DNA from 2 places in the Caballeronia zhejiangensis genome. Region 1 is predicted to be linked to the other one. Evidence: predicted binding sites of a transcription regulator. Region 1 holds the regulator's gene; the other holds the start of a gene.

Region 1 (5,272 bases):
GCTTCCCGGGGATACCATGAAACTGACCTTTGCTATCGCGGTGGTCGCCCTGGTACTCGTCGCGGGAACGACCACCATCTGCATGTCCGGCGTCGTGACCGAACGTACCACCGAGTACGGCGGCGTTCACGCGACCATCGAAAGCTACTTCAATCCGAACGAGAAAATTTGTCGATAGTGCGCCGGTCGCGCTTCGTCGGCCTTCCCTGCAGTTCCGCTGCGGGCTCGCGGAAATTCTTGCGGCGCTCGGCCTCGGCCATGCGTTTCGCACGGCCTTCCCCGGTTTCGGCATAGAGCGTCTGGGCGACCGGCGCCGGGCCGCGCACATCGCATATCCCGAGCACTTCGACCTGCCACACCAGCCGTTCGATATCGATCTCGACGATATCGCCGACGCGCACGTCCTTAGACGGCTTCACATTCGCCCCGCCGATCTTCACGCGGCCTTTCTCGACCGCATCGCTCGCGAGCGAACGCGTCTTGAAGAAACGCGCTGCCCAAAGCCACTTATCGATGCGCAAACGCGCGCCAGGTTCCGTCGAAATCTTGTAGTTCATGGGTGAATGCCTGAAAAAGCCGCGCTCAGGCCACTGCGCTGAGCGGCTGCACAGTCTGCACGGGCCATCCCTGAAGATGTTGCGCGGCGATCTCGCCCAGTGCCTTGATCCACGCGGGCGCTGAGTTCAGGCAGGCAATCCGGTGAAAATGCTTGCCGCCCGCCTTCAGAAATTCGTCGCGCACCTCGATGCCGATTTCCTCGATCGTCTCGAGACAATCCGCCGTGAAGCCGGGACAGAACACGTCCACACGAGAAACGCCGCCCGCGCCGAGCTCCGCGACCGTCGGCGCGGTGTACGGCTGAAGCCACTCCGCCCGCCCAAAGCGCGACTGGAACGTCACGCGGCATTCGACCGGCGTAAGCCCGAGCGCGGCCATGAGCAACGAACCGGTCAGCTGGCACTGGTCGTGATACGGATCGCCGAGATCCATCGTGCGCTTCGGCACGCCGTGGAAGCTCAGCACGAGCTTGTCGCCCGCGGCGAAATCCGGCTGGCCGTGATGCCGCCAATAGTCGCGCACCTGCTCCGCGAGCGCCGCGATATACGCCGGATGATCGGCGTAATGGCGGATCGTGCGGATTTCCGGCTGATTGCGCACGCGCTTGAGCGCGGCGAACGCGTCATCGAACGCGGTGGCCGTCGTGGACGACGAGTATTGCGGATACATCGGCAACAGGAGAATGCGGTCGGCGCCTTCGAGCTTCAGCTGATTGAGCATCGCGCCGATGCCCGGCGTGCCGTAGCGCATCGCATAGTCGACGATGACGTGATAGTCGTTCGCCGCGAAGAGCCGCCGCAAGCCGTCGACCTGCTTTTCCGTATGCACGCGCAGCGGCGAGCCTTCGGGCATCCACACTTGCGCGTACTTCTTCGCCGATGCGCGCCCGCGAAACGGCAGGATCAGGCCGCGCAGAATGAATTGCCACACGAATGACGGAATTTCGACGACGCGCGGATCGGACAGGAATTGCGCCAGATACTTGCGCACCGCCCGCGGCGTGGGCGCGTCCGGCGTGCCGAGATTGATCAGCAGCACCGCGACGCGATGCGAAGCGCTGGGCTGCGAGGGCAACTCGAGGTCGAAACGCATAAGGGAAGCGAGCCTGAAGATGGTCGTCGGAAAAGTTGAGGACCATTATAGCGGCGCGTTTTCGGACGCATCATTGGCCGAACGGCCTAGTGGCGCGCTCTTTCGCGGCGCGCCAAGATGGCGTCACTGATGACTGAGCGACATCGACAGCAAACGCGCGGTGATATCGACGATCGGAATCACGCGGTTGTACGCCATGCGCGTCGGGCCGATCACGCCGAGCGTGCCGACGATCTTCCCGTTGACCTCGTATGGCGCCGTCACGACGCTCATTTCCTCGATCGGCACGAGATTGCTTTCTCCGCCGATGAAAATCTGCACGCCTTGCGCGTGACTCGATACATCCAGCAATTGCAGGAGGCTCGTCTTTTGGTCGAACAAATCGAAAAGCTTGCGCAGCCGCGCCATGTCGGACGAAAGGTCCGCCACTTCGAGCAGGTTGCGCTCGCCGGAAATCAGCACGGTGTCAGTGGGGTCCGTCTCGGCGGTGCTCGCGACCACGGCCGCCTGCATGAGCGCGGTCATGTCGCCGCGCAACTGGTCGATTTCCTCGCGCAAACGGCGGCGTACTTCGTCGAAGGACAGGCCCGCGAAATGCGCGTTGATGTAATTGGAGGCTTCTACGAGTTGCGAAGGCGAATAGTCGCGTTGCGTGGCCATCATGCGGTTCTGCACGTCGCCTTCGGGCGTCACGATGATGAGCAGAATGCGCTTGTCCGACAGCCGCATGAACTCGATCTGCTTGAACATGTGGCTCCGGCGCGGCGTGAGCACGACGCCCGCGAACGAAGACAGATTGGACAGCACGCTCGCCGCCGCCGCGACGATCTTCTGCGGCTCCTCGCCTTGCAGGCGAGTCTTGACCGCGGTGGTCATGGCCTCGTCTTGCGGTGCTTCTACAGTCAGCATCGTGTCGACGAAGAGCCGGTAGCCGCGCGGCGTGGGAATGCGTCCCGCCGACGTATGCGGGCTCGCGACCAGCCCGAGGTCTTCGAGATCCGACATGACGTTGCGGATCGTCGCGGGGCTCAGTTCGAGGCCGGAATGACGTGATAACGTGCGCGAACCGACCGGCTGACCTTCGGCGATGTAGCGCTCGATCAACGTTTTGAGGAGGGTTTGTGCACGTGGGTCTAGCATGGGGAAATTTTAGCTCAACGTGTCGGATAGCGGCGAGCCGCGCCGGGTGGTCGGCATTCAACGTCCGCTCCATTCTAGCGACAAACGGCGAGCCTGCCCGCGTCATGCCGCACGGTCTCGTCGCGGCGCGCCCGGCGGCCATCGCCCACGGTTCTTTTCGCTCTCTGACTATGGTGTAATGCCGGCATGGAAATTGGCCAATTCAAGACCGTCGCCCTCGTGGGGCGCACCAACACGCCGGGCATCGAGGCGCCGCTGAGATCGCTCGCCGATCTCCTCAGGAGCCAGGGCTTCGAGGTCGTCTTCGAGGCGGGCACCGCGAAGGACGTCGGCGTGACGGAGTTCCCGGCGCTCTCCATCGCGGAGATGGGCGCGCGCGCGGACGTTGCAATCGTGCTCGGCGGCGACGGCACGATGCTCGGCATCGGACGGCAGCTCGCGCCGTATAAAACACCGCTCATCGGCGTGAATCATGGCCGGCTCGGCTTCATCACCGACATTCCGCTCAAGGCGATGCAGGAAATCGTCCCGCAAATGCTCGCCGGCCAGTTCGAGCGCGAGGAACGCAGCCTGCTCGAAGCGCGCATCGTGCGCAACGACAAGCCGATCTACCACGCGCTCGCGTTCAACGACGTCGTGGTGAATCGCAGCGGCTTCTCCGGCATGGCGGAGCTGCGCGTGTCGGTGGACGGCCACTTCATGTACAACCAGCGTTCCGACGGACTGATCGTCGCGACGCCGACCGGCTCGACCGCCTACGCGCTGTCGTCGGCGGGGCCGATCCTGCATCCGCAATTGCAGGGCTTCGTGCTCGTGCCGATCGCGCCGCATTCGCTGTCGAACCGGCCGATCGTGCTGCCCGACGATTCGAAAGTGACCATTCAGATCATCGGCGGTCGCGACGTCAACGTGAACTTCGACATGCAGTCGTTCACCGCCGTCGAACTGAACGACGCGATTGAAGTGCGGCGCTCGAAGCATACGGTGCCGGTGCTGCATCCGGTCGGCTACAGCACGTACGCCACGCTGCGCAAGAAGCTGCACTGGAACGAGCATCCGTCGCAGGATTCGTCCGCTCTCTGATCTGCCAGAACTTCCTTCCCCGAAGCGTCCATGCTCCGTCATCTTTCCATTCGAGATTTCGTCATCGTCGCCACGCTGGATATCGATTTCGATCCAGGCTTCACGGTCTTTTCGGGTGAAACCGGCGCGGGCAAGTCGATCCTCATCGACGCCCTCGCGCTCACGCTCGGCGCGCGCGGCGACGCGAGCGTCGTGCGCGCCGGTCAGGCGCGCGCCGACATCACCGCCGAATTTTCGACGCATCCGCTCGTCGTGCGCTGGCTGGACGAACACGCGCTCACGCAGGACGCCGATTCGGTCATGCTGCGGCGGGTGATCGATTCGGGCGGCCGCTCGCGAGCGTTCATCAATGGCACGCCCGCGACGCTCGCGCAGTTGCGCGAAGTCGGCGAAATGCTCGTCGATATCCACGGCCAGCACGCGCATCAATTGTTGATGCGACCGGACGCGCAACGCGAACTCTTCGACACGCACGCGCAGTTGCTCGACACGGCCGGCGCGGTGAATCGTGCGTGGCGAGCGATGCGCGACGCGCAGCAAGCCGTCGAGACCGCCCAGAATCGCGACCGCGAGCTGCAACTGGAACGCGAGCGTCTCGCGTGGCAACTGAGCGAGTTCGACAAGCTCGCGCCGCAGCCCGGCGAATGGGAAGAAGTGAGCGCGGAGCATCATCGGCTGTCGCATTCGGCGAGTCTCATCGACGGCGTGCAGGGTGCGCTCGGCGCGCTCTCCGAATCCGACGAAGCGATGATCTCGCAGCTCGGCGCCATCATCTCGAAGCTGCGCGGCCTGTCCGATATCGATCCCGCGTTGAACGACGTGCTCGCGTCGCTCGAACCGGCGGAAATCCAGTTGCAGGAAGCGTCGTATTCGCTATCGCACTACGCGCAGCGGCTGGAGCTCGATCCTGACCGGCTCGCGCAAGTCGAAAGACGCATGGAGCAACTGCACTCGACCGCGCGCAAGTTCCGCCTTCAACCCGAAACGCTGCCGGAAGAACACGACGCGCGCCGCCGCCAGCTCGCCGAACTCGATGCCGCCGCCGATCTCGATGCGCTCAACGCCGCCGCCGAGAAAGCGAAGAGCGAATATCTCGCGCAAGCCAAGGTGCTGTCCAAGGCGCGCGCGAAGGCCGCGAAAAATCTGTCGAAAGCGGTCACGGAAGGCATGCAGGAGCTGTCGATGGCAGGCGGCAGCTTCGAGGTCGCGCTCGTGCCGCTCGCCGAAGGCGGCGCGAACGGGCTGGAGCAGATCGAATTCCGCGTCGCGGGACACGCGGGCGTCGCGCTGCGGCCGCTCGCGAAAGTCGCGTCGGGCGGCGAACTGGCGCGCATCAGTCTTGCGCTCGCCGTCATCGCGAGCACGGCGAGTCCGACGCCCACGCTCATCTTCGACGAAG
Region 2 (5,272 bases), 170 kb from region 1:
TGGTGAAAATCGGGTTCAAGGAAATCGAGGTGGGCTTCCCGTCGGCATCGCAGACGGATTTCGACTTCGTGCGCAAGCTGATCGACGAAAAGCGCATTCCGGACGACGTGACCATCGAAGTGCTCGTGCAGTCGCGCCGCGAACTGATCGAGCGCACGTTCGAAGCGGTGGAAGGTGCGAGCAAGGTGATCGTGCATCTCTATAACGCGATCGCGCCGTCGTTCCGCAAGATCGTGTTCAACCAGTCGAAGGACGAAGTGAAGGCGCTGGCGGTCGAAGGCACGCGCATCATCAAGGAATGCGCGGCGGCGCGGCCGGACACGCACTGGATCTATCAGTACTCGCCCGAAACCTTCAGCATGACGGAGCTGTCGTTCGCGCGCGAAGTCTGCGATGCCGTCGCGCAAATGTGGCGTCCGACGCCCGATCACAAAATGATCGTGAATCTGCCCGCGACCGTCGAAGCGGCAACGCCCAACGTCTTCGCCGATCAGATCGAGTGGATGGACCGCAACATGGGCTTTCGCGACAGCATCGTGCTGTCGGTGCATCCGCATAACGATCGCGGCACGGCCGTCGCGGCGGCGGAAATGGCGTTGCTCGCTGGCGCGGATCGCATCGAAGGCTGCCTCTTCGGCAACGGCGAGCGCACCGGCAATGTCGATCTCGTGACGCTCGCGATGAATCTCTACACGCAAGGCGTCGATCCGGGCCTCGATTTTTCCGATATCGACGCCGTGCGCCGCGTCGTCGAGCGCTGCAATCAGATTCCGGTGCATCCACGCCATCCGTACGCGGGCGATCTCGTGTTCACCGCGTTTTCGGGTTCGCATCAGGACGCGATCCGCAAGGGCTTCGCGCAGCGCGTGCCGGGCACGGTGTGGGAAGTGCCCTATCTGCCGATCGATCCGGCCGATCTCGGCCGCAGCTACGACGCCGTGATCCGCGTGAACAGCCAGTCCGGAAAGGGCGGTTCGACGTATCTGCTCGAACGCGGTCTCGGCTTCACGCCGCCGCGCCGCGTGCAGATCGAATTCAGCCACGCCGTCCAGAAAGTCACCGATGCATCCGGCGCGGAAATCAGCGGCGAAGCGATCTGCGAGCTCTTCAAGCGCGAGTATTTCGATGCGGGCGGGCCGGTATCGCGCATCGACGTTTCGACGCTTACGGTATTCGAAAGGCGCGTCGCATTACCGGCCGTAGTGGCTGCGACGAGCGGCGACGCTCACGCGCAGGCGGTCGCCGCCGCGCTCGGCGTGGACGCGAGCGTGAACTGGTTCGAGACGTCCGTGACGGCGAACGGCGACACGGCGGCGTTCGTCGGCTGTCGTGTCGGAGACGGGCCGACGCGCTTCGGCGTCGCGGTGCATGCGAATCCGGCGCTCGCGGTCGCCGATGCCGTCGTGAGCGCGGTCAACCGCTCCGGGCGCGTCGTGGACAACCTGCGGCAAGACGAAGCCGTGGAAGCGTGATGGGCGGCGCGCGTGGCTATTCGAGCGCCACGCGCGTCGCCTGCAGGGCGAGCAGCTGCCATTGGCCTTCGGTCTGCACATGGACGGCGGTGTAGGCGATCGGAAACAGCAGCGCGCCGTTCTTCGATTCCATCTCGATCAGCGCACGGCCCGACACGAGGCACGTATCGCGGCCGGCGGGCAGCACATCCTGCGACTGAATTTCGATCTGCCGATAGCGGCGGCGGCCCGCGGTGATCGCGTCGATGAACTGGCGCTTCGTCTCCCGCTTGCCGTTCGTGTGGACGTAGCTGACGTTCTCGGCCAGCAGCGCGTCCAGCGCCGGGCCGTCGCCCTCGACCATGGCACGGAAGCGATCGCGCTCGAGGCCGCGGATGGCCTCAATGGTTTTTGCCGGCATCTGTCGATTCCCCTTGTGTCGAGGAACCGATGCGCCGGCGCCTCGTCAGAAGTTGTATTGCAGATATAGCTGGCTGAAATTTATACCAGGATTCGGCTCTTTGATACCGCCGTTCGACAGATGCTGAAAGCGAAATCCCGCTTGATAGCTCTGCTTCGACCCGAAGATCATGCCGACGCCCACCATGTCCGCGAACTGGAACGCCGACCCGACGCTGAAATCCTCGGTGATGCGCGTGTGCGAGAGCAGCCGCACGCCGACGCCCGCCTCGATGAACGGCCGGAAGTAGCCCGAGCTCTTCACGAAGCGCAGCACTGGCGTAATGCCGAATTCCCATATGTTCGGATGCACGGCGTTGTCCTCGGTCGTGTGCCAGTAGGACACGTGACCTTCGCCGATGAGCGTGAAGTGAAAACCGCCGATCTCCCACCAGGTGAGGCCCGGATCCCAGGACAGGCCGAGATCGGCCTTCTTGATGTCGTGGTCGGCGACGCCGCCGGCGATCTGGACACCGAATCGGTCGGCATGAGCCGCCGCCGACGCGAGACCCAATGCAGTACAAACCGCCACGCGCACTAGCGGGCGGGGCCACGAACTCTTGTTTTTATGCATTTGCACCCCAATTTGCTCGGATAGCGGGTGTGTTTCGTAAATTGCTGTCGCTTGGCGATTCTAGTGACGTTTTAAAACATTTGCAGAAATCGCATCAGCGCGTCCCAGTTTGTAGAATTTTTGATCGCGACAGTAGGCAAGTAAGGTAAATCATGCGAAAACGTTTCCGCCTCCGGTAGTTTCTTCCGCTGCTCGCGCAACAGTCCGTCCTATTGAACCCGCAAATTCGATAGTTTTTGTGGGAACTCCCACATTCCCCTCTGCTCTAACACTTAGCACTCGATGGACTGGAGTGCTAATATCGTGTCTGACTTGCCGCGGTCGTTAAGCGGCACGTGAATTGTTGATAAGGAGCTTATGAGCGTGACCAATGCGATGACCCTTCCGAATGTTGTGAGCTCGGCACCTGCCAAGGCATCTTCGGCAGGCGCGCTGACGTACGCGCAGTCGTCGATGCTGACCGGCCAGATCGGCAACATCGATTCATACATACAAGCAGTGAACCGTATTCCGATGCTTTCGCAGGCGGAGGAACGACAGTACGCCACCGAATTCCGCGAGCAGGGCAACCTGAACGCCGCGCGCCAGCTGGTGCTTTCGCACCTGCGCCTCGTCGTGTCGATCGCCCGTAACTATCTCGGTTACGGCTTGCCGCACGCCGACCTGATCCAGGAAGGCAACATCGGTCTGATGAAAGCGGTGAAGCGCTTCGACCCAGAGCAAAACGTGCGCCTGGTGTCGTATGCGATGCACTGGATCAAGGCCGAGATTCACGAGTACATCCTGCGCAACTGGCGCATGGTGAAGGTCGCGACGACCAAGGCGCAGCGCAAGCTGTTCTTCAATCTGCGCAGTCACAAGACCAGCCATTCGGCGTTCACGCCGGACGAGATCGAAGGTCTCGCGAGCGAGCTGAACGTAAAGCGCGAGGAAGTCGCGGAGATGGAAACGCGCTTGTCGGGCGGCGATATCGCGCTCGAAGGCCAGGTCGAGGATGGCGAGGAAGCGTACGCGCCCATCGCCTATCTGGCCGACTCGCACAACGAGCCGACTAACGTCATCGCCGCGCGGCAGCACGACAGGCTGCAAAGCGACGGCCTCGCCGATGCACTCGAATCGCTCGACGAACGCAGCCGCCGCATCATCAAGGCGCGCTGGCTCGACGTGCAGGACGACGGCTCGGGCGGCAAGACGCTGCATGAACTGGCCGACGAGTTCGGCGTCTCGGCGGAGCGCATTCGCCAGATCGAGGCGAGCGCGATGAAGAAGATGCGCTCGGCGTTGCATGACTACGCGTAACAATTGACTGTGCCATTGCAGAAATTGCAAAGCCCGCCGTCGACGAGACGGCGGGCTTTTTCTTTGGCACTTCGCTGAAAACACAAACGGCGCCCGCGGGCGCCGTTTGTTATCGAGCTTCGATTACCGCCTCAGGCAGGCATCGGTGCAGCGCCGCCGCCGTTGCCGGACAAGCGCGTGGACAGTTGCGCCGCATAGCGCTGCGCCGCCGCGCCCACGACGATGTGGAACGTATCCGCCGACACCCACGCCACATCCAGCGACGACAAACGCTGACGATCCACCGACGACGGATCGCGCACGACCACGCGCAGGCGCGTCTGCGCAACCGCGTCGAGCGATACCACGTTGGTCGCGCCGCCGAACACCGCGAGCCAGCGGAACGGGTCCGGATCGAGCGGGCCGGGCGTCTGGTCGCCGCTCACCGCTGCCGCGACCGGTTGCGCCGGCGTCGACGATGCGGGCGTTGCGCCGCGCGTCGACGAATGCTCGAGTTCGCTGCGGATTTCATCGGCGATCAGATCGGCTTCCGGCCCGATGATCACCTGGACGTTGGTCGCGCCGCGCTTCAACACGCCGCGCGCGCCGATGCTCTTCAACTGCGGCTCCGACACCTTCTCCGAATCCACGACCGACAGACGCAGACGCGTCGTGCAGGCATCGACGAGCGTCAGATTGGATGCGCCGCCGAGCGCCGCGACGTACTTCGCAGCGCGCGTGTTCGACACGGCTGCTGCCGCGCCGGGCAGGGGTGGAATCAGGCCGCCATCGACGGTTTGCGCCACGTCGGTTTCGGCGTCGGTCGTGGCCGGCTCGCGGCCCGGCGTCGCCATGTTGAACTTGCGGATAAAGAAGCGGAACAGGCCGTAATAGATGACGAAGTACACCGCACCGACCACGAGCGCCAGCCAGCCGCGCTGCGACAGACCGTAGTTCAGCACGTAGTCGATCGCGCCCGCCGAGAACGTGAAGCCCAGGTGGATGCCGAGCGCCGAGCAGATGGCGAGCGACAGGCCCGTCAGCACTGCGTGGATGCCGTAGAGCACCGGAGCCAGGAACATGAACGAGTATTCGATCGGCTCGGTCACGCCCGTCAGGAATGCGGTCAGGGCCATGGAGAACAGCAGGCCGCCGACGATCGCGCGGCGCTCCTTCGGCGCTTCATGGAACATCGCGAGGCACGCGGCCGGGAGACCGAACATCATCACCGGGAAGAAGCCCGTCATGAAGCCGCCCGCCGTCTTGTCGCCCGCGAAGAAGCGATGCAGGTCGCCGTGCACGATCGCGCCGCCGTCGGGCGGCGTGAACGAGCCGAACACGAACCACGCGAGCGAGTTGATGATGTGATGCAGACCCGTAACCAGCAGGATGCGGTTCAGCACGCCGAACACGAAGGTGCCGAGCGCGCCGGCGGTCGTCAGCCAGTTGCCCGCGCCGTCGATGGCCGCCTGCACCGGCTGCCAGATGTAGCCGAAGACGATGCCGAGCA

What was found. Region 1 encodes HrcA, which represses chaperone genes, less so after heat shock. Its sites were predicted from a motif close to TTAGCACTCNNNNNNNNNGAGTGCTAA; they were not measured.
Region 2: rpoH (RNA polymerase sigma factor RpoH) is a predicted target of HrcA. The motif match lies at 2,757-2,783, and genes of this name have one in related genera.

Annotation. Positions count from the first base shown of each region.
Region 1 is NZ_CP084283.1:381,469-386,740, reverse strand. Features, by position in the region: gene LDZ23_RS01855 (hypothetical protein) at 17-178, shown strand; gene LDZ23_RS01850 (Hsp15 family ribosome-associated heat shock protein) at 150-557, opposite strand; gene hemH (ferrochelatase) at 583-1,650, opposite strand; gene hrcA (heat-inducible transcriptional repressor HrcA) at 1,774-2,790, opposite strand; gene LDZ23_RS01835 (NAD kinase) at 2,977-3,873, shown strand; gene recN (DNA repair protein RecN) at 3,904-5,272, shown strand, end outside.
Region 2 is NZ_CP084283.1:211,155-216,426, reverse strand. Features, by position in the region: gene leuA (2-isopropylmalate synthase) at 1-1,472, shown strand, start outside; gene LDZ23_RS01070 (nuclear transport factor 2 family protein) at 1,489-1,872, opposite strand; gene LDZ23_RS01065 (acyloxyacyl hydrolase) at 1,918-2,484, opposite strand; gene rpoH (RNA polymerase sigma factor RpoH) at 2,848-3,783, shown strand; gene nagE (N-acetylglucosamine-specific PTS transporter subunit IIBC) at 3,915-5,272, opposite strand, start outside.